Regions from separate parts of the Halomonas sp. BC1 genome, predicted to be linked through region 2. Evidence: predicted binding sites of a transcription regulator. Region 2 holds the regulator's gene; each other region holds the start of a gene.

Region 1 (4,677 bases), on a different contig from region 2:
CCATCGCGGCTCCACCCAACGAGCGGTCAAATGGCAAAATAGGCGCCATCATCGCACCTGCAAACAGTGTGCTCGCTTTTGCCAAGAATGAGCGCCGACCATGCTGCCGTGCGACATTCCGCACGCCTTTTTCAGAGTTCTTGTCAATAATGTTAAGAAGAGCATCTAGTAAGTTAGCCATTATTATCTCTCAAAAATTAGTGTTGGGCTTCTTTGCTAGCCAGATCTTGTATAGATGCATAGCCAGTTTCGAGTGCATTAAAGAGACTTTCCAACTGCTCTCTTGTGTTAACAAGTCCTTTTGCTCTTACCACGCCCTCATCGTCTAAAAGAACGGCAAAGGGAAGCCTCGATACTCTATAAGTCACGCCTAACTGCTCTGAAATCACATAAGGAAACCTCCCTAGCTTCGCGCTTTCGATAAACTCATAGTGATTTTTTTCGTCACCATCACTTGCCAGCACGACCGAGAGCCAGTTGGCTTCACTCTTGTCAATAGAACTCAGTACTGGCAGCAGTTTTTTACAAATCGGACAGGTAGGCGAGAGAAAAAAAATCAGCGTGTGACGTGAGGAGGGACTACCCACTTGCACTTGCCCCCCCGTCAGGCTAGACAGATTAAAAGCAGGTGACACTTCGCCTATTTTTGGTCCGCTATCATTAATCATTGCCCCCACAGGAGAGACTCGCTCATATAGAATTCCGATCTGTCGGGCCAATACGAAAAAGCCAAAAATCAAACCCAGGACCAGTAGGCTTAGCAGTGAAACGACGAACGTTAAGAGGGTCATAAGCTACTCTCACATCTCAAAATTGACGAAGACTGGATAACAATCGATTGTTTTCTATGACTTGTCCCGCAAGATTGTAGGTCAGCCACAAAACGGCTCCCGCCAACAGCGCAACGGTCAACTCCATCTTACTGGGCTCACCAGCGTCGAAAATGGCAGGCAGTAAAGCGAGTAATGCCAATGTCAGGTTGCGCAGCACTAACAGCCACGACACGGGCTGAGCACGGCCACCACAGCCACAATCGATCAACTGGCGACCACGCAGGAGATTGATCCCCATGGCGGCGGCGTAGACAAGTAGCAACACGCCACCCGACAACGATGCCAACACCGCTGTGGCAGGAAAAACCAAGAGCACTACAAGTAGCGCTTCTAGGGCAATGAGCGTGCGCGACACCCCCTCCTCCAGAAAACCGGGCACTAATCGATAGTTGGCAACTAGGCCGAGAAAACGTCCGTAGTCGTTAACTTTGTGCCATACTGACTGGGCTAAGATGAGTGCTAATAGCACTAAATAGGTCAGCGCCCCCAATTCAGAGAAATCCATGAGCGTCTATTTCCCCGCAATCGCATAAACGGTCCAGTCACCGACACCTTCTAAGCTAGCCGCGGGCGATAACGTAAAACCGGCATCTACATCCACGTCATAGCGAGTCAGTGTGCTCTCTTCGTCCAGACCAAATAGGATGGGAGCGTCACCCTCAGTTACCGAGATCGATGACAGTTCGTGGACAGGGGTTCGGCTAAGAACATCACCACTGCTTAGATCCACCGCCCAGACTTCCTCGGCCGCATTCTTATGGCTTCCGTTATAAGCATCTGAGTGCATAGTCACGAACAGCACGCCGTTCGCTTCATTGTAAGCCGCCACATCAACGCCGCCGGGTGCCCAGTCCCCATCTACGCCATCCGTGATCGAAAAAGTGTTCGTCAGTGACACCGCGTCACCGCTATCGGAAAGCCGATAAACGTTACCGAAGAAAGAGACAAACACCAGCTCGTCATCCGCCCGCTTGCCCACTATGAAAAGGGGGTCAGACACGGCATCGAAGATCTGTTCGCTGTGCTGTGGTGAGCCAAACTGGCCATCGCTACCTAAAGAGAAAGATTGAAAACGCCCGTCACCGCACACGGTGGAAAACTGCACCGAATCACTGGCAGGGAACACGCCGAAGCAACCAGGATTAGGCACCTCTTGAACGAACTCCCCCGACTGCAGATCTACGATCGAAACGGAGGTCGCGGGTGTCGCATTCTGCACGAACGCATAGCGATCATCGTAGGAGAGCGCGAGGATGGCATTCGAAGGCGCCACTTGAGCGGCGATGTCGGGAATGATGATTTCACGCTGTAAACTCAGCGTATCGACATCAAACTCTTGAAGTACGACTTCCGTTGGGCCATAAGAAATTCGCTTGGCATAGGCCGACATGCTAAAGAGCGTTTTCGCGTCATGACTCAACGCCATCTGCCCCACGATGCCAAAACTCAAGTTCCCCTTAACCGTCAAGTCATCCTGAGAAATGACGTTTGCACGACTGGCCCCACTCCAGAGCTGGTCCAAAACGAACACATTGGGCCCAGGAGCTATATGCTCCATCACCGTCAACTCTTCTGGGACAAAATCGTCGCTTGCATTCGCCAAGCCACCTAGCGTTATACCACCCAATGCCATCAGAGTAAGTCTTGACCAAATCATTAATCATCTCCGGAGAATTTAGACTGCTTATTAATTTTTAATCAATTCACCCGAAGCAAAAACCGCGCCAACCCCTCCCAAAAGTCCTAAAAAAAACAGCTTTTAAATTAAAAAACCATTTAATATTCGAACACTTAGATTGCATGCTAACAATAAGGCTTGCCACCCATATCACCCGCCCAACCATCGCCCGTCCAGCAGAACCAACGCAGCATCGCCCACGAAAGCGCATAACATAAAAAAGCTGCTACTTTTCAGTGCAGTTTTGCCTGGCAAAGACCGCCAGCGCCATACACAGCCGCGAGCAATAGACGTTCTGCCCCACGCTAAGGTCTTTGTGACTAAACGTCGCTTAGCACTTTTGGCCTGTGCATGCGTTCATACGCTGGGCACCGCATATACAGAGAAAGACCCGACATGGAGCCGGGGTCCGTCGCTCCATCAGGGCACATGGCCGCCCTTGAGTTTTATTCCTCTCTTTTCCTTGAATCCTCTTGAGCATGCCTGCATATCATGAGGTAACCTTTTTCACGCGATGCAGAGTTTACCCATGTCGATTATCGATCCACGCACCGGCAACCCTTTGACGGCCGACCCCGCGACCAGCCAGAGTGCTGCTGCACAGGGCGAGCGCCCCTCCGTTACTCGCGAAGAGGTCATCATCGAACTGAACGCGGGCAATATTCAGCAGGTGCTGGAAGCGTCCATGCAGGTACCGGTACTCCTGGATTGCTGGGCACCCTGGTGCGAGCCGTGCAAAAACCTGATGCCGGTGCTCGAGAAGCTGGCCGTCGAGTATGCCGGGGCGTTTCTGCTGGCCACGCTGGACGTGGAAGCCAACCCGGAAATTGCCAGCCAGCTTGGCGTGCGCTCGGTGCCAGACGTGAAGCTGGTGAGCCAGGGTGGCCTGGTGGATAGCTTCCAGGGGGCGTTGCCAGAGAAAGAAGTCCGCGAGTGGCTCAATCGCTACTTCCCTGCTCCCGGTGATGCACCGCTCAGCCCCGAAGAGCAGGCAGAGGAAGCCTTGGGGGCTGGCGACGCCGCTGGCGCACGGGAGATCTACCAAACGCTGATGGGCCAATATCCCGAGCACTACGCGTATCAGGTGGGGTTGGCCAAAGCGCTGGTCGCCGAAGGCCGCGGTGAAGAGGCGCGCAGTGTGTTGGACAATTTGCCCCCCGAAGAGCGCGATGCCGCGCCCGCGCGCGGCGTGCGCGCCAGCATCGAGTTCAGCGAACAGGCGCTACCTGCCGAAGAGATCGCTGCACTGGGCGAGCGCACGGATAGCGAAGCTCAATACCAGCGGGCGCTGCGCCAGGTGGCCGATGGCCAGTACGACGCAGGCCTGGAAGCCCTGCTGGCGCTGATGAAGCAGGACCGCGCCTATAACGACGACGCGGCCCGCAAAACGCTACTGCAGGTATTCGATGCGCTGGGAGCCGACCACCCGTTGACGGTCACCTACCGCCGCAAGCTGTTCGCCCTGCTTTATTGATGCTGTACAACCAGCACAGCGCATCACGCGTTTAGCAGCGTATCCATCCGCGATAACGCCGCTTCCAGCTGGGAAGCGGTGGTTCCAAAATTGAGCCGTACGAACCCCGGGCAGCCAAACGCGGCACCGTCCGACAACGCGACGCCTGCCTGCTCCAACAGCACCTGAGCGGGAGACGCCCCCAGACCCGCCTTACGCATATCCAGCCACGCCAGATAGGTGGACTCTGGCGCGCTCAGCGAGACACCGGGCCACGTGGCCACGCGTGCTTCCAGCGTTGCCCGATGGCTGCGTAGCACCTTCAGCAACGCCTGCCGCCACGGCTCCCCGTCACGGTAGGCAGCCTCGGCAGCCACCAGTCCCAGTACATTGCCATCGGGCAAGAACCCTTTGGTGGCCGTGGCAAAGCGCCCTCTCAGTTCGGCATCGGCGATGACGGCACAGGCGCTGGTCAACCCGGCCAGGTTGAAGGTTTTGGACGGTGCCCACAGCGTGATGGTGCGCTTGGCCAGGGTGGGAAACATGGCCGCCAACGGGCGATGCTTGTCGCCCTCTCCCAATAGCAGGTCACAGTGCAGTTCATCCGAGACCACCCACAGGTCATGGCGCTCCACCAACGCTGCCAGGGCTGTCAGTTCCTCTGTGGACCAGACGCGCCCCGTTGGGTTGTGGGGATGGCACCATAGCAGCAG
Region 2 (4,677 bases):
GCGTTAAGGTTCTTTCAGGCACTCTGGTTCCTTTTTGCCGAGTGATATCAGGGTGAAGTCGTGTCGCTGGGGGGGATGGAAGAAGCGGCATCGACGGTAGCGGGTAATTCGCTTAGCGTGTACTGCAAGCCCAATTCCCGATGCCTGAGCTGAATGGCGCCAGTGCGCTTGACCAGCGCCTGCGCCAGTTGTTCCACCATGTAGACAGAGCGATGCTGGCCGCCAGTGCAGCCAATGGCCACGGTCATATAGCTACGTTGACTGCTTTGGTAGGCGGGCAGCCACTTGTCCAACCAGGCATGAATATCGTCACGCATGTCATCGACGATGGGGTAGCCGCCCAGGAAGGCCTGAATATTGGCATCGCGTCCGGTGAACTGCCGCAGGCTGGGGTCCCAATAAGGGTTAGGCAGGCAGCGCACGTCAAACACGATATCGGCATCCATGGGTACGCCCCGCTTATAGCCGAAGGATTCAAACGTCAGGGTCAGCTGGTCACGCCGTTGGTGAGCGACCTGATCGGTGATGCGACGGCGAAGATCGTGCACCGAGAGGCGTGACGTGTCGATCAACAGGTCGGCCAGATCGCGAATGTCGAGCAGCGTCTGCTCTTCCTTGTCGATGGCTTCTTCCAGGGTCATGTCACTATCCCGGGTCAGCGGGTGGCGCCGCCGGGTGGCCGAGTAGCGCTCCAGCAGAATGCGTGCGTCCGTGGTCAGGTAGATGACCTGAAAACGGATCTGGCGTTGACGTAGCTCTTCCAGTAACGCAGGCAACTGCTCCAGCGCCGTGGGCAGGTTGCGCGCATCGATGCTGACCGCCAGGTGAGTTCGCCCCCCTTGCTCGCGCAATTCATCGACCAGCGAGCCCAGCAGCATGGCGGGCAGGTTGTCGATGGCGTAATAGCCAAGATCCTCCAGCGCCTGTAGGGCGATGGACTTGCCGGACCCTGAGCGGCCGCTAATGATCACCAGCTGCATAGCGCATCTCTCTTGGGTATCAAAGGGATAGAGGGCTTGCCGTGTGCCTTGCTGCCTGGCAATGGCTGCGCTAGGCAGCCTGCTCGCGAATCTTGTCGGTCAGCAGCTCGAGCAATGCGCGCTGGCTACTGACATTGCGCAGCTGTTGGCGTGTGGCAGCGTCATTCATGATCGTGGCCACCTGCCCCAGCAGGGCCAGGTGCGTGTCATCGGCTTCTTCGGGAACCAACAGCACGAAGACCAGATCGACCGGGTCACCATCGATGGCATCGAAGTCGACGGGCTCGGCTAGCTTGAGAAAGCCAGCAATGGGCGTGCTGCAGTGAGGACTGCGTGCATGGGGGATGGCTACGCCATTGCCGATACCAGTGCTGCCCAGCCGTTCACGGCCAATCAGGCGACTGAAGACTTCCTGACTGTCCAGGCTGGGCGTGTTCTGAGCGATAAAGGTGCTGAAAAACTCCAGCACCCTTTTTTTGCTGCCCCCGGGCACGTCGTACAGCACGCGCTCCGGGGGGAGTATGGTTTCCAACGTCATCGGTTTAACGCACGCCAGCGCCTTGGGCGCGGGCTTGTGCTTTTTCCTTGTGTTTTACCAGCTGACGGTCGATTTTGTCCGCCAGGGCGTCAATGGCCGCGTACATGTCATTATCCTGCGCTTCCGCATGCAGGTCTGCTCCTGCGGCATGCAGCGTGCAAGCCGCTTGCTGGCGCTCCTTTTCGACAGATAAGGTGACCTGGACGGTCGTGATGTTGTCGTAGTGACGCTCAACGCGTTCCAGCTTTTCGTTTACGTAGTCACGCAAGGCGTCAGTCAGTTCAACGTGATGACCAGTGATGTTTACTTGCATTGACGTGCTCCTTATCCATCGGACTGTACTTCGATTGTAACCCTTTTTGGGCCATTGCAAAGCCCTCGCCGCGAGTTTGTTGGGCAAGAGCGTTTAACTAGCGCAAACGGCGTCGCTCGCTCGACGAAGGTATACCCATCGACTCTCGGTACTTGGCGACGGTGCGGCGTGCCACGGTAATGCCACCCTCTTCCAGCAGGGTGACCAGGCGACTGTCGGAGAGTGGCTTGCCTGGCGGCTCGTCCTGAATCAGTTTCTTGATGCGTGCTCGAATGGCCGTGCTGGAGTGGCTGTCGCCGCCCTCCTGGCCGCTGACCTGGCTGGAGAAGAAGTACTTGAGCTCGAAGACCCCGCGCGGGGTATGAATGTATTTCTGGGTGGTGACCCGGGAGATGGTCGATTCATGCATCTCTACCGCTTCGGCGATATCGGCCAGAATCAGCGGTTTCATGGCCTCTTCACCCTGCTCGAGGAAGCCTATCTGGCGGGCAATGATCTCGCGCCCCACGCGCAGCAGCGTGTCGTTGCGGCTCGACAGGCTCTTGATCAGCCAGCGAGCCTCCTGGAGGTGCTCTTTCAAAAACTGGTTGTCCTGGCTCTTGTCGGCGCGCTTGATCAGGCTGGCGTAGTCGGGCTGGATACGTAGCCGAGGCAGCGCTTCCGGGTTGAGTTCCAGATGCCAGCCCTCGTGATCGTGACGTACCACCAGGTCCGGCGTCACATAGCTGTCGTCGGTGACGCCGTAGGCGCTTCCGGGGCGAGGGTCAAGGCTGCGGATTAAACGAATGACATCGTCCAGCTGCTCGTCATCGAGGCTCAGGCGTCGTTTCAGCAGGCGCATGTCGTCCTTGCCCAGCGCTTCGAGAAACTGGCGTACCAGACGCTTGGCGGGCATCAACAGCGGAGTGTCTTCGGGTAGCGCGGCCAGCTGCAGCATCAGGCACTCGCGCAGGTCACGGGCGAACACGCCAGTAGGCTCGAACTGCTGCAGGCGCAGCAAGGTGTTTTCGACCTCGCGTTGGCTCAGGCCATCGTGGCCCTGCGCCTTGAGCCCCTCGCGGATGTCGTTGAGCGGCTGGGTCAGATAGCCGTTGGCATCCAGCGCATCGATGAGGCTCTCGGCAATGGCATGCTCACGCGCAGAGAAGTCGGTCATGGCCAGTTGCCAGAGCAAGTGCCCGTGAAGGCTCTGCCCGGCCGCCTGGCGCTCGAAGTCCGGGCCTTCGCTACTGCCGCCCGCGCTGCCCATGTCCTGGTAGGTGTCGGACCAGTCGCTGTCCACGGAGAGCTCGTTGGGAATGCTGTCTGCCCACTCGGCTTCCTGAGGCTCGCTGACCGCCTGTTCGCCAAACTCATCCTCCTGTTCGAGCATGGGGTTGGCATCCAGCGCCTGCTGAATTTCTTGACGAAGGTCCAGCGTCGATAGCTGAAGCAGCGCAATGGCCTGCTGCAGCTGAGGTGTCATGGTCAGCTGTGTGCCGATGCGCAGTTGAAGAGAAGCTTTCATGACCATCTGAGAACCACTCGTTAATCAGAAAGCTCCACCCTAGAGCGACTCTCCGTTTGGTGCAAGTGCAATAAGCATGCCACTAAATAAAATGTCTTCGTGGGCCATTATTTAAAGGCGGAAGTCGGCGCCCAGGTAGACGTCGCGCACCTTCTGGTTATTGAGAATTTCCTGGGGGTTTCCACTGGCTATGATGTGTCCGTCGCCAACAATATAGGCAATATCGCAGATATCCAGGGTTTCACGCACGTTGTGGTCGGTAATCAGCACGCCAATATGGCGCTTCTTGAGCGCGCGTATGATCGACTTGATATCGCCCACGGAAATGGGGTCGACGCCAGCAAAAGGTTCGTCCAGTAGAATGAAGGCGGGCTCGGTGGCCAGCGAGCGGGCAATTTCCACCCGTCGCCGCTCGCCGCCCGACAGGCTCATGCCCAGGTTGTCGCGAATATGGGTGATGTGGAAGTCTTCCAGCAGGGATTCGAGCTTCGCTTCTCGGCTATTGCGGTCCAGCTCCCGGCGCGTTTCCAGAATGGCCATGATGTTGTCGGCCACCGACAGCTTGCGAAAGATCGATGCTTCCTGGGGCAGGTAGCCGATACCCGCCAGCGCGCGTTCATGCATGGGCGCCCGGGTCAGGTCGAGATCGTCGATGCCCACCTTGCCAGCATCGGATTTCACCAGGCCGACGATCATGTAGAACGAGGTGGTCTTGCCGGCGCCGTTAGGGCCCAGCAGGCCCACCACGCTGCCCTGGGCAATTTCCAGATTGATATCCTTGACCACGCGGCGGCGTTTGTAGCTCTTGGCCAGATGCTGTGCATGGAGTGTCTTGACCGCTGCGGTGTCGGGGGTCATCGCTGTCACGGGGCGTCCTCTCGCTATTGTTCGGGCTGCAGGGTCATGCGGATGCGCTGTGGCGAACTGCCGCTGACATCAGAGCGCGCTTGCACCACCCCGCGGTCGATGAAGTATTCGAGCCGTCCCCCCTGGAAACGATCCCCTTGCTGGGTCAGTTCGGCTTGGTCGATGAGCTCGACGCGGCGTTCGGACACGTGGTAGACGATGCGGCGCGCCCAGCCTTCCATGGGCGTCGTCTGGTCTTCCAGTTGATTGCGCAGGTAGGCACGCTCGCCCGTGGCGACGGCCCGGGAGAGTTCGCCGGCCTGGTTGCGGTGAATTTCGACACGCTCTCCGCGCAGCTGCATTTCACCCTGACGAATATCGACATTGCCAGAGTAAACCGCCGTGCCCGCGCGCTGGTCCAAGTCCAGGCGGTCGGCCTCTACTTCGATAGGGGCTTGTTGTTGAGCAGTAGCAGGCAGCGCGCCTACGACTA
Region 3 (4,677 bases), on a different contig from region 2:
GGGGTGGACTCCGGCACCTGGGCCTGCTCCAGCGACCAGCTGGTGGTGCCTTGTTCGCTCAGGTAAGCATTGGACATGGGCACTTCCACCCGCACCCCCGAGGAGTAGCCGAAGTTGTTGCCATTGGCCCACTGGTTGACCTGCCCACCCCATACGCCCGACCACGGCATGCCGGTAATGGCCAGAAACACGATAAACCCACCGATAAAGATCCCCAGCACCGCATGCAGATCACGCCAGAACACCCGGCTTTTGGGTTTGCCGCGCACGCTCACCACGCCGCCGCTGCCTTGGCGCGGCCACCAGAGGTAAATGCCGGTAGCGACCAGCAGGATCGACCAGCCCGCCGCTATCTCGATCAGCTTGCGCGGGGTTTGTCCGAAGAACTTGAAGCTATGCAGGTAGCGCACGGTCCACATCACCGTGCCCCGGTCGTCCAGCGAGCCCAGTACCTCGGCGGTATAAGGGTTCACATAGATCGCCAAGCGTTCGCCTGACAGCGTGTTGACGGTGATCTCTGCCGAGCTGTCGGGCGTGGCGGGGGACGTGTATTTCACCGCCGTGCCGGGGTACTCCTGCAGTGCCGCACTGACCTGAGCGGCGGCGGGCTGGGCGGTTTCTTGAACCGCCACGCGTTTGAGATCGGAGTGGATGAGGGCGTCCAGCTCGTCATCGAATAAGTACAGGGCGCCTGTCAGGGAGAGGGTGATCAGAAAGGGCAGTACCAGCAGCCCGGCATAGAAGTGCCAGCGCCAGACGGCGCGATACAGATCCAGCGCGGCTTTGCGCGTCGGGGGAGATGCGGAAATAGTCGACATGTGAGTGCTCCAGAGCCGCTGCATAGCGGCGAGCAGCAACACCTCCCGGAGGAGGCGTTGCCACTGGGTAACAGGTGGGCAAGGCGCTAAGAGGGTGTCTACAAACTACTGCGCTAGGCCATGCGGCGTTGAAATCAGCCTCAAAATGCTCATTTACACCTCGTAAACTCCGCTTTTTCGGCTGATTTAGCCTTGCCTTGCCTGGCCGTCGCTCGTGACATTTGTAAACACCCTCTGAGTGCGCCTGCCCCGCGCAGTCATGGGGTTAACTGGCCTGCTGCAAGGGGGGAGCACGCGGGCAAGCGTGGGGGTAATCGAGCCACACCACCGCCCGTTGGGAGAACGTGTTTGGCAATGGCGACGCGTCGATAAACGCCCTGCTGCCAATGGCTGGGAGGTGGTTGGGTGCCGAGGGTGACTGCTGCCAGACACCGCAGTAATCACACTGGTGGTGCCAGTGCTCCAGCGCGTGGGAAGAGGGTGGTATCGGGTCGGCGTGGCGGTGGCACAGGGCATGTTCGTCGTGATGGGCATGACCTGAGGCGTGGGAGGCCTGCAGTTGGGAGAGCAGCGGCCCGGCAAACAGCAGGTAGATCGCGACGAACGCCAGATAAAGCGCTGCGCGATACCAGAGAGAGTCGGCAGACCGAAATGGATGCATCCCTACCACACTGATGAACGTTGTCAGGGCAAATGATGTCATGCCACGAGCTTGGCATGACACGAATCTGGCCGTGAGAGTGCTGTACCCGCAAGCCACGCCCGCACAGTTTACAGGGTTCGCGCTGAACACAATACGGTTAGCTCATTGCGTCACGGTGTCGCGCGGACCTTGGCATGACTTTTTTTGGTGCGTACTTAAAGCGCCGCGCTTTTTTTATGTTCTTTTTTGGTGCAAAAAGCGACTGGTTTCCCTGGTGGGAGGGGGCCTGCCAGCAAAGAGCCTGTGCCGAGACAGGGGCTATGACAAGGGCTATGGCGGCGCTTTCACCATTTTGGCGCATTCCTTGCATTTATCAGGCCATGTCTTGTTCAACCAGAAGTGACGACACCCCATGACGACAAGCGAATCCGCCCTGCCAGAGGCTGCCTCTGGCCACCGCTTTGATGCAGAGCGCCGCTGGGCTGCGTCATTGGCGCTGCGCTTCGCGGATCGCCAAGGCGTGACGCGGCTCATACAAGCGCGCCACCAGGGGCCGCTACGGGTGCAGCGCCCGTTCTACCCGGAAGGCAGCCAGGAAGCGTGCCACGTTTACGTGTTGCACCCGCCCGGCGGGCTGGTGAGCGGTGATGCGCTGACCATCCGTGCCCATGTGGAACGCGGCGCCCACGCGCTGCTCACCACGCCCGCTGCCAACAAGCTTTACAAAGCCGACAGCCAAGGAGTTGCCTGGACCCAGCTCACCGAACTCACGGTGGAGGCGGGCGCTACCCTGGAGTGGCTGCCTCAGGAGACCATTGCATTCAATGGCTCCAGGGGCCACCAGCGCACCCATATTGCGCTGCACGGTGACGCCCGCTGCTTGGGCTGGGAAGTGATGGCGCTTGGCCGCCCGGCCAGCGATTTACCCTACGTTTCCGGGCAGATCGAGCAGCACTTCCGCCTGACTCTGGACGGCAAGCCGCTATGGCTGGAGCGCCAGCCGCTGGACCCCGCACACCCGCGCTTCGTGGGCCGCTGGGGGCAGGGCGGCGCGACGGTGCAGGCCACGCTTTGGGCCGTGGGGCTCGATGATGCCCCGGCGGCCATCGAAGCACTGCGCGAGGCGCTGCCGGATAACCCCCGCTGGGCAGTGACGGAGCGCCATGGCGTACTGCTGATGCGCTATTTAGGTGCATCCCGAAACGAAGCCTGGGCCCTGTGTGAACACGCCTGGCAGCTACTACGCCCGCGCTGGATCGAACGCGATGCGCATACCCCGCGTATTTGGCTAACCTGATTGGCAACACCTCGATGATGCTGGAGACACTCCATGGAACTGACCCCAAGAGATAAAGACAAGCTGATGCTGTTCACGGCCGCCCAGCTTGCCGAGCGGCGCAAGGCGCGCGGCCTGAAACTCAACTACCCCGAGGCGGTGGCGCTGATTAGTTTTGAAATTATGGAAGGCGCACGAGACGGCCGCAGCGTCGCTGACCTGATGAGTTACGGCCGCGAGATCCTCACCCGTGACGATGTCATGGAAGGCGTGGCCGAGATGGTCGATGAAGTGCAGGTGGAAGCCACCTTCCCCGATGGCACCAAGCTGGTCACCGTACACACCCCTATCAACTAGGCTCTACCTGAAAACTGGCTGCGCTTGACCATACGGCGTTAAAAATCGGCTCAAAGTACTCATTTACAGCTCGTAAACTCCGTCTTTGGACTCGCGACATCCTTGTCGCTCGCTCTTTGAGCAGCGGAGCTGCCCAAATCGTCAATCCTGACGATTTGTCGCCGATTTTTGCCTTGTCTGGTCTTCGCTCGCCGACTTTTCAGAAAAAGCCTAATCATCCACCGCTAGGAGAGCGCCATGATTCCCGGTGAGTATCAGTTGCACGAAGAGGATATCGAGCTGTGTGCGGGTCGCGAACGCATCAGCGTAGAGGTGGCCAATACCGGCGACCGCCCTATTCAGCTCGGCTCCCACTACCATTTTGCCGAAGCCAATCCGGCGCTGGTGTTTGACCGCGATAAAACCCGTGGCTACCGGCTGGACGTCGCCGCAGGCACCGCCATCCGCTTCGAACCCGGCCAAACCCGCGAAGTCACGCTGATACCGTTCGTCGGCAAGCGGGAAATCTACGGCTTCCGTGGCGATGTGATGGGGCCGCTGGATCGTCCTCTGAATAGCTAATGGCGTCAGGCGATTAGGCTCCCCACTGCCAAGCTTCATCTTTTAGGAGAGGCAATACATGAAACCGGTAAACAGAATCAGTCGGCGCGCCTACGCCGATATGTACGGCCCCACGGTAGGCGACCGCGTGCGCCTGGGCGACACCGAGCTATGGATTCAAGTCGAAAAAGACGCCACCCACTACGGTGAAGAAGTGAAGTTCGGCGGCGGCAAGGTGATCCGCGATGGCATGGGCCAAAGCCAGCGCCAGGATGCCTCGGTGATGGACACCGTGATCACCAACGCGCTGATTCTCGACTGGTGGGGCATCGTCAAAGCCGATGTGGGGCTGCAAAATGGCCGCATCGCTGCCATTGGCAAGGCAGGCAACCCCGACACCCAGCCCGATGTCGAGATCGTCATTGGCCCCGGCACCGAAGTGATTGCCGGTGAAGGCAAGATCCTCACCGCTGGTGGCATCGACGCCCATATCCACTTCATCTGCCCCCAGCAGGTGGAAGAAGCGCTGATGAGCGGCGTTACCACCATGCTGGGCGGTGGCACTGGCCCCGCCACCGGCTCCAACGCCACCACCTGCACCCCCGGCGAGTGGCACATTGGCAAGATGCTCCAGGCCGTGGACGACCTGCCCATGAACATCGGCCTGCTGGGCAAAGGCAACGCCAGCCTGCCGGAAGGGCTCGAGGCGCAGCTGGAAGCCGGTGCCATGGGCCTCAAGCTGCATGAGGACTGGGGCACCACCCCCGCCTCCATCGACACCTGCCTGAGCGTGGCGGAAAAGTACGATGTGCAGATCGCCATCCACACCGATACGCTCAACGAATCCGGCTTCGTGGAAGACACCCTAGCGGCCTTCAAAGAGCGCGGCATCCACACCTACCACACCGAAGGTGCAGGCGGCGGCCACGCCCCGGACATTCTCACTGCCTGCTCCAAGGAGTATGTGCTGCCGTCCTCCACCAACCCCACGCGGCCCTACACGGTGAACACCATCGACGAGCATCTCGACATGCTCATGGTCT
Region 4 (4,677 bases), on a different contig from region 2:
CCCGACTCCCCGTTGATCAATACCGTAATATGGGAGTGCGACAAGCGGCCAATGGCGCGAAACACCTCCTGCATGGCAGGCGCTTCGCCGATGATCTCGGCGCTCAGCCCTTCCGGTACGCTGACCGGCCGCTGGCGCTCGCGGGCATGGGCCACCGCGCGCCGCACCAGCGCCAGCGCTTCGTCGACATCAAAGGGCTTGGGCAGGTACTCGAAAGCGCCCCCCTGATAAGAGGCCACCGCGCTATCCAGGTCCGAGTGGGCGGTCATGACAATGACCGGCAGATCGGGGTGAGCCGCACGCACGCGAGACATCAGGTCGAGGCCGTCGATTCCCGGCATGCGAATATCGGTGACCAGCACATCTGGTGGATTTTCCAGCAGCCGAGCCAGCGCCGTATCCGCCCGCTCGATACACTCTACATCCAGGTCGGGTTGCGCTAGCGCGCGCTCCAGCACCCAGCGGATAGCGCGGTCATCATCGACGATAACCACCCGTGCAACATCGGTACGTGTCGCCTCAGTCATGACGCATCTCCGGTAAATTAATAACCAATGGAATCAGTAAACGAAATTCGGTGTGTCCGGGTCGGGAATCGCATTCGATCAATCCTTGATGTTGGTGCAAAATTGACTGAGCAATCGATAGTCCCAGGCCACTGCCTTCCGCGCGGCCTGACACCATGGGGTAAAAAAGCGTTTCACGTAACGCATCGGGAATGCCGGGGCCGTTATCGATGACACCCACCTCGCTGACCAGCCGATGGCGCTCGGCCCCCAGGGTGAACTGGCGGCGGGCACGGGTGCGCAGGGTCAGCGTGGGGGACGGCGTGTCGGCTTCGCTCATGGCCTGTACCGCGTTGCGGGCCACGTTCAACACGGCCTGAATCATCTGCGACTCGTCGCCAGAGAGGTCGGGCAAGCTGGGGTCGTAATCGCGATGAACGGTGACCTGCGGATGCTCGGCCAACAGCAGCGCACGCACGCGCTCCAGCACTTTGTGAATGTTCACCGGCTCATGCTTGATGATGCGGTTGGGACCCAGCATGGAGTCCACCAGATCGCGCAAACGGTCCACTTCCTCGACGATGATGTGGGTAAACTCTCGCAAGGCCGGGTCGTCCAGATCGCGCTCCAGCAGCTGCGCCGCGCCGCGGATACCGCCCAAGGGGTTTTTCACCTCATGGGCCAGCCCACGTGCTAGCACTTTGATGGTCTCCTGGCGAGTGGTCAGCGCTTCTTCCCGGGAAATCTGCATCAGCCGGTCCCGGGGCTCCACCTCCAGCAGCAGCTCGTCGGCGGACAGCGGCGTCACGGTGTAATCCACCGTCAAGGGTTCACTGTTGAGCGGCGTAATACGCGCTTCGCGTTGGGTGTAAGGGTGAAACGCATCGCGTGCCTTGGCCAGCACGTCATCGATACTCTCATCGCCGCCCAGCAGGGTGTCCAGACTGATGCCTTGTACCCGACTGAAGCTCACCGCCAGCAGCGCCTCGGCGGCCGGATTCATCCAGCGAACCCGAAGTTCGCCGTCCAGCAGCAGTACCGCCGTGGTGAGGTGTTCCAATAAGCGCTGATACATGGCGTGTCCTGAAGCGTCGCTAACCGTTGCGTTAGAGATTTAGCTGAGGAAGTGCAAAAAGCGCGCCAGGTTACCCAAAACGGCGCCATGCACGGCTTAGGGGCAGCCTACCGATACCGCTCGGGCGTTTATAGCGCAAGGGACGGAAGATTTAGCCAATTCAATGCACCATTATAGTGCACACACTTACTCGGCGATAAAAAACCCCGCCGAGGCGGGGTTTTGGCTCGTCACACCGCAAGGGTGATCTTGGCAGTCATGCCATCAGCTTAGCAGCTGTAGTACATGTCGAACTCGATCGGGTGAGTCGTCATGCGGATACGCTCGACGTCTTCCATTTTCAGTTCGATGTAAGCGTCGATCATCTCGTCGGTGAATACACCGCCTTCGGTCAGGAACGCACGGTCAGCATCGAGTGCTTCCAAGGCCTGATCGAGGCTGTGAGCCACGGTGGGAACCGACTTGCCCTCTTCCGGCGGCAGGTCATACAGGTTCTTGTCCATGGCATCGCCAGGATGGATCTTGTTCTTGATACCGTCGATACCCGCCATCAGCATGGCAGAGAACGCCAGGTAGGGGTTCGCCGTCGGATCAGGGAAACGTGCTTCGACACGCTTGCCTTTCGGGCTGGCAGTGTACGGAATACGGATGGAAGCAGAACGGTTACGGGCGCTGTAGGCCAGCATGACCGGCGCTTCGAAGCCAGGTACCAGACGCTTGTACGAGTTGGTAGAAGCGTTGGTGAAGGCGTTCAGAGCACGGGCGTGCTTGATGATACCGCCGATGTAGTACAGAGCCATTTCAGACAGGCCAGCGTACTCATCGCCCGCGAACTGGTTCTGACCATCTTTCCAGAACGACTGGTGTACGTGCATACCAGAACCGTTGTCGCCTACCAGCGGCTTCGGCATGAAGGTAGCGGTCTTGCCGTAAGCGTGCGCCACGTTGTGGATCACGTACTTCATTTCCTGAACTTCGTCAGCTTTCTTCACCAGCGTGTTGAACTTCACGCCGATTTCGTTCTGACCAGCGTTGGCCACTTCGTGGTGGTGTACTTCGACGGTCTGGCCAATCGCTTCCAGGGTGTTACACATGGCACCACGGATATCGTGGAAGCTGTCGACCGGCGGAACCGGGAAGTAGCCACCCTTGACGCGCGGACGGTGACCCAGGTTGCCTGTCTCGACCTTGCTGTCGGTGGCCCAGGCGCCTTCGTCGGAAGTGATCTTGTACATGGAGCCCTGAATGTCAGACTTCCAGTGCACTTCGTCGAAGATGAAGAATTCAGGCTCAGGACCAAAGAACGCAGTGTCGCCCAGGCCAGTAGACTGCAGGTAGGCTTCAGCGCGCTTGGCGATGGAGCGCGGGTCGCGGTCGTAGCCCTGCATGGTGGCAGGCTCGATGATGTCGCAACGCAGAATCAGGGTGGCGTCTTCGGTGAAGGGGTCCAGGAAGCCGGTGCCGTCTTCCGGGCGCAGGATCATGTCAGACTCGTTGATGCCCTTCCAGCCATTGATGGAAGAACCATCGAACATTTGGCCGTTTTCAAAAAACTCTTCGTTCACGTCACGCGCAGGCACGGTCACGTGCTGCTCTTTACCGCGAGTGTCGGTGAAACGCAGGTCTACCCACTTAACATCGTGTTCTTCGATTAGCGCAAGAGTCTTGGCTGACATAGTGTCCTCCGGTATGAGCGTGGCTTAAAGCTTGAAACAGTAAGCTATCGATAAAAGTGTTATTCAACAAATCGTCTACGTACCCTGGCACGTGGCGCGTTTGTCTTTTTTGTTCGCTTTACGTTTGTTTGACCATGGATAACAAATCGCCCAGCGATCATTTCAGACCGGCTATCGTTGTAGCACGCCGAGAGGCTTCTGCCTATGACCTGCTAACGACTGACAGACGGCCCATGAAACTGTTCACAAAACTGCCTACGAAGCTGTCACAAAATATAAGCACGTAGCATGCCAACTTTGCACCAATATGGCTTTCAAAAAATAACAGCATGATTCAAAAAGCAAAAATCATTATTCCTGATGCCTCTTGATGTCGCATTGGCTCGTCATGTCATCACATGGAGCACTGCACTCACCCAATATGCACCAAAAAAATACGCAAAAAACAGTCTTTGCACAAAATCAGTGCACTAGCCAGACGGTCTATTTTTATGCGCTTCTCGATCATTCCACTTGCTACGAAAAGAAACCAACACCTACAATAAATTACAAAGAGGTGAGTCATTACCACATAAGGAAGCCACTGACATGGGTACGGTTTGCTTTATCGTCGATGCTTCCGTGGCGGGAGCTTGGCTTCCTCGCCACCTGCGATCCATTCGTCAATCTGGCCTGGCCGAGCACCTCGTACCCGTGATCGTGACTGCCGCGTTTCTGGATGAGCGCTTCACAACCCTGGAGCAGCGCTTCCACGCTCACTGTCTCGTGACACCCGACAAAAAGCTGGGCGCACGCCTGAATCAGGCAGCATATGTCAGCCAGGCCGAATGGCTGCTGGTGGCCATGCATAAGCAAGTCTTGCCTTCACAGCTATGGCCCCTGCTGTACCCCGAGCTGGATACGCAAACGCTGGATGCGCTGATCATCAGCGCGATGACGCCTCGGTTACCAGAACGCCTCTGGCAGCAGTTACGTGGCCCTAACGCCACATTGCCCCCTTACATGGCCATCAGCCGAACCTGGCTGGAACGCCTGGGAGGCTTCGACCCCGAGCTGGAGGTCACGGCAATGACCGACCTGCTCCAGCGCCTGCATGCCTGCCCTACCCGCCTGAAGACCCTCAGCGGGCAAGCACTGGGGTTGCCGCGAGGCTCGCCACTGAGCGCGTTGAAAGCACGCTTTTCTACCGAAACGCCCCCACACTGATCGTCACCCTCATCCCTTCATCACTCTTCAATGCATTCCCCAATCCACAAGGCATACTGAACGGCCCCAGCGAGGATTACCTATCGCCAACCTCACACTTTCAGGCGTTTGCCAAACAGCATGGCACCCCAGGTAGTGGTGTTCACCGCCTTGTTCAACAACACCGAGCCCACGCTGGCTGGATAACCATCATCTGATCACTCGAAAAATGTGT

What was found. The regulator sigma-54, encoded in region 2, starts transcription at its own class of promoters, with help from an activator protein. The targets are predictions, from matches to a motif close to TGGCACNNNNNTTGCTNT.
Region 1: the regulator sigma-54 is predicted to act here: its motif matches at 2,543-2,560, upstream of B7L72_RS08830 (amine dehydrogenase large subunit).
Region 3: the regulator sigma-54 is predicted to act here: its motif matches at 1,815-1,832, upstream of B7L72_RS06790 (urease accessory protein UreD).
Region 4: the regulator sigma-54 is predicted to act here: its motif matches at 1,632-1,649, upstream of glnL (nitrogen regulation protein NR(II)).

Annotation. Positions count from the first base shown of each region.
Region 1 covers NZ_LFGS01000011.1:9,095-13,771, reverse strand. Annotated here, with positions in the region: gene B7L72_RS08845 (methylamine dehydrogenase light chain) at 1-181, opposite strand, end outside; gene mauD (methylamine dehydrogenase accessory protein MauD) at 198-791, opposite strand; gene B7L72_RS08835 (MauE/DoxX family redox-associated membrane protein) at 808-1,338, opposite strand; gene B7L72_RS08830 (amine dehydrogenase large subunit) at 1,345-2,490, opposite strand; gene B7L72_RS08825 (tetratricopeptide repeat protein) at 3,041-3,985, shown strand; gene B7L72_RS08820 (MalY/PatB family protein) at 4,009-4,677, opposite strand, start outside.
Region 2 covers NZ_LFGS01000012.1:199,979-204,655, reverse strand. Annotated here, with positions in the region: gene B7L72_RS10515 (HPr family phosphocarrier protein) at 1-22, opposite strand, end outside; gene rapZ (RNase adapter RapZ) at 48-980, opposite strand; gene ptsN (PTS IIA-like nitrogen regulatory protein PtsN) at 1,051-1,518, opposite strand; gene hpf (ribosome hibernation-promoting factor, HPF/YfiA family) at 1,523-1,831, opposite strand; gene B7L72_RS10495 (RNA polymerase factor sigma-54) at 1,929-3,344, opposite strand; gene lptB (LPS export ABC transporter ATP-binding protein) at 3,450-4,196, opposite strand; gene lptA (lipopolysaccharide transport periplasmic protein LptA) at 4,220-4,677, opposite strand, start outside.
Region 3 covers NZ_LFGS01000007.1:21,368-26,044, reverse strand. Annotated here, with positions in the region: gene B7L72_RS06795 (PepSY-associated TM helix domain-containing protein) at 1-818, opposite strand, end outside; gene B7L72_RS18180 (DUF2946 family protein) at 1,084-1,521, opposite strand; gene B7L72_RS06790 (urease accessory protein UreD) at 1,874-2,758, shown strand; gene ureA (urease subunit gamma) at 2,792-3,094, shown strand; gene B7L72_RS06780 (urease subunit beta) at 3,332-3,655, shown strand; gene ureC (urease subunit alpha) at 3,714-4,677, shown strand, end outside.
Region 4 covers NZ_LFGS01000008.1:8,810-13,486, reverse strand. Annotated here, with positions in the region: gene glnG (nitrogen regulation protein NR(I)) at 1-527, opposite strand, end outside; gene glnL (nitrogen regulation protein NR(II)) at 520-1,581, opposite strand; gene glnA (glutamate--ammonia ligase) at 1,851-3,257, opposite strand; gene B7L72_RS07340 (hypothetical protein) at 3,846-4,463, shown strand.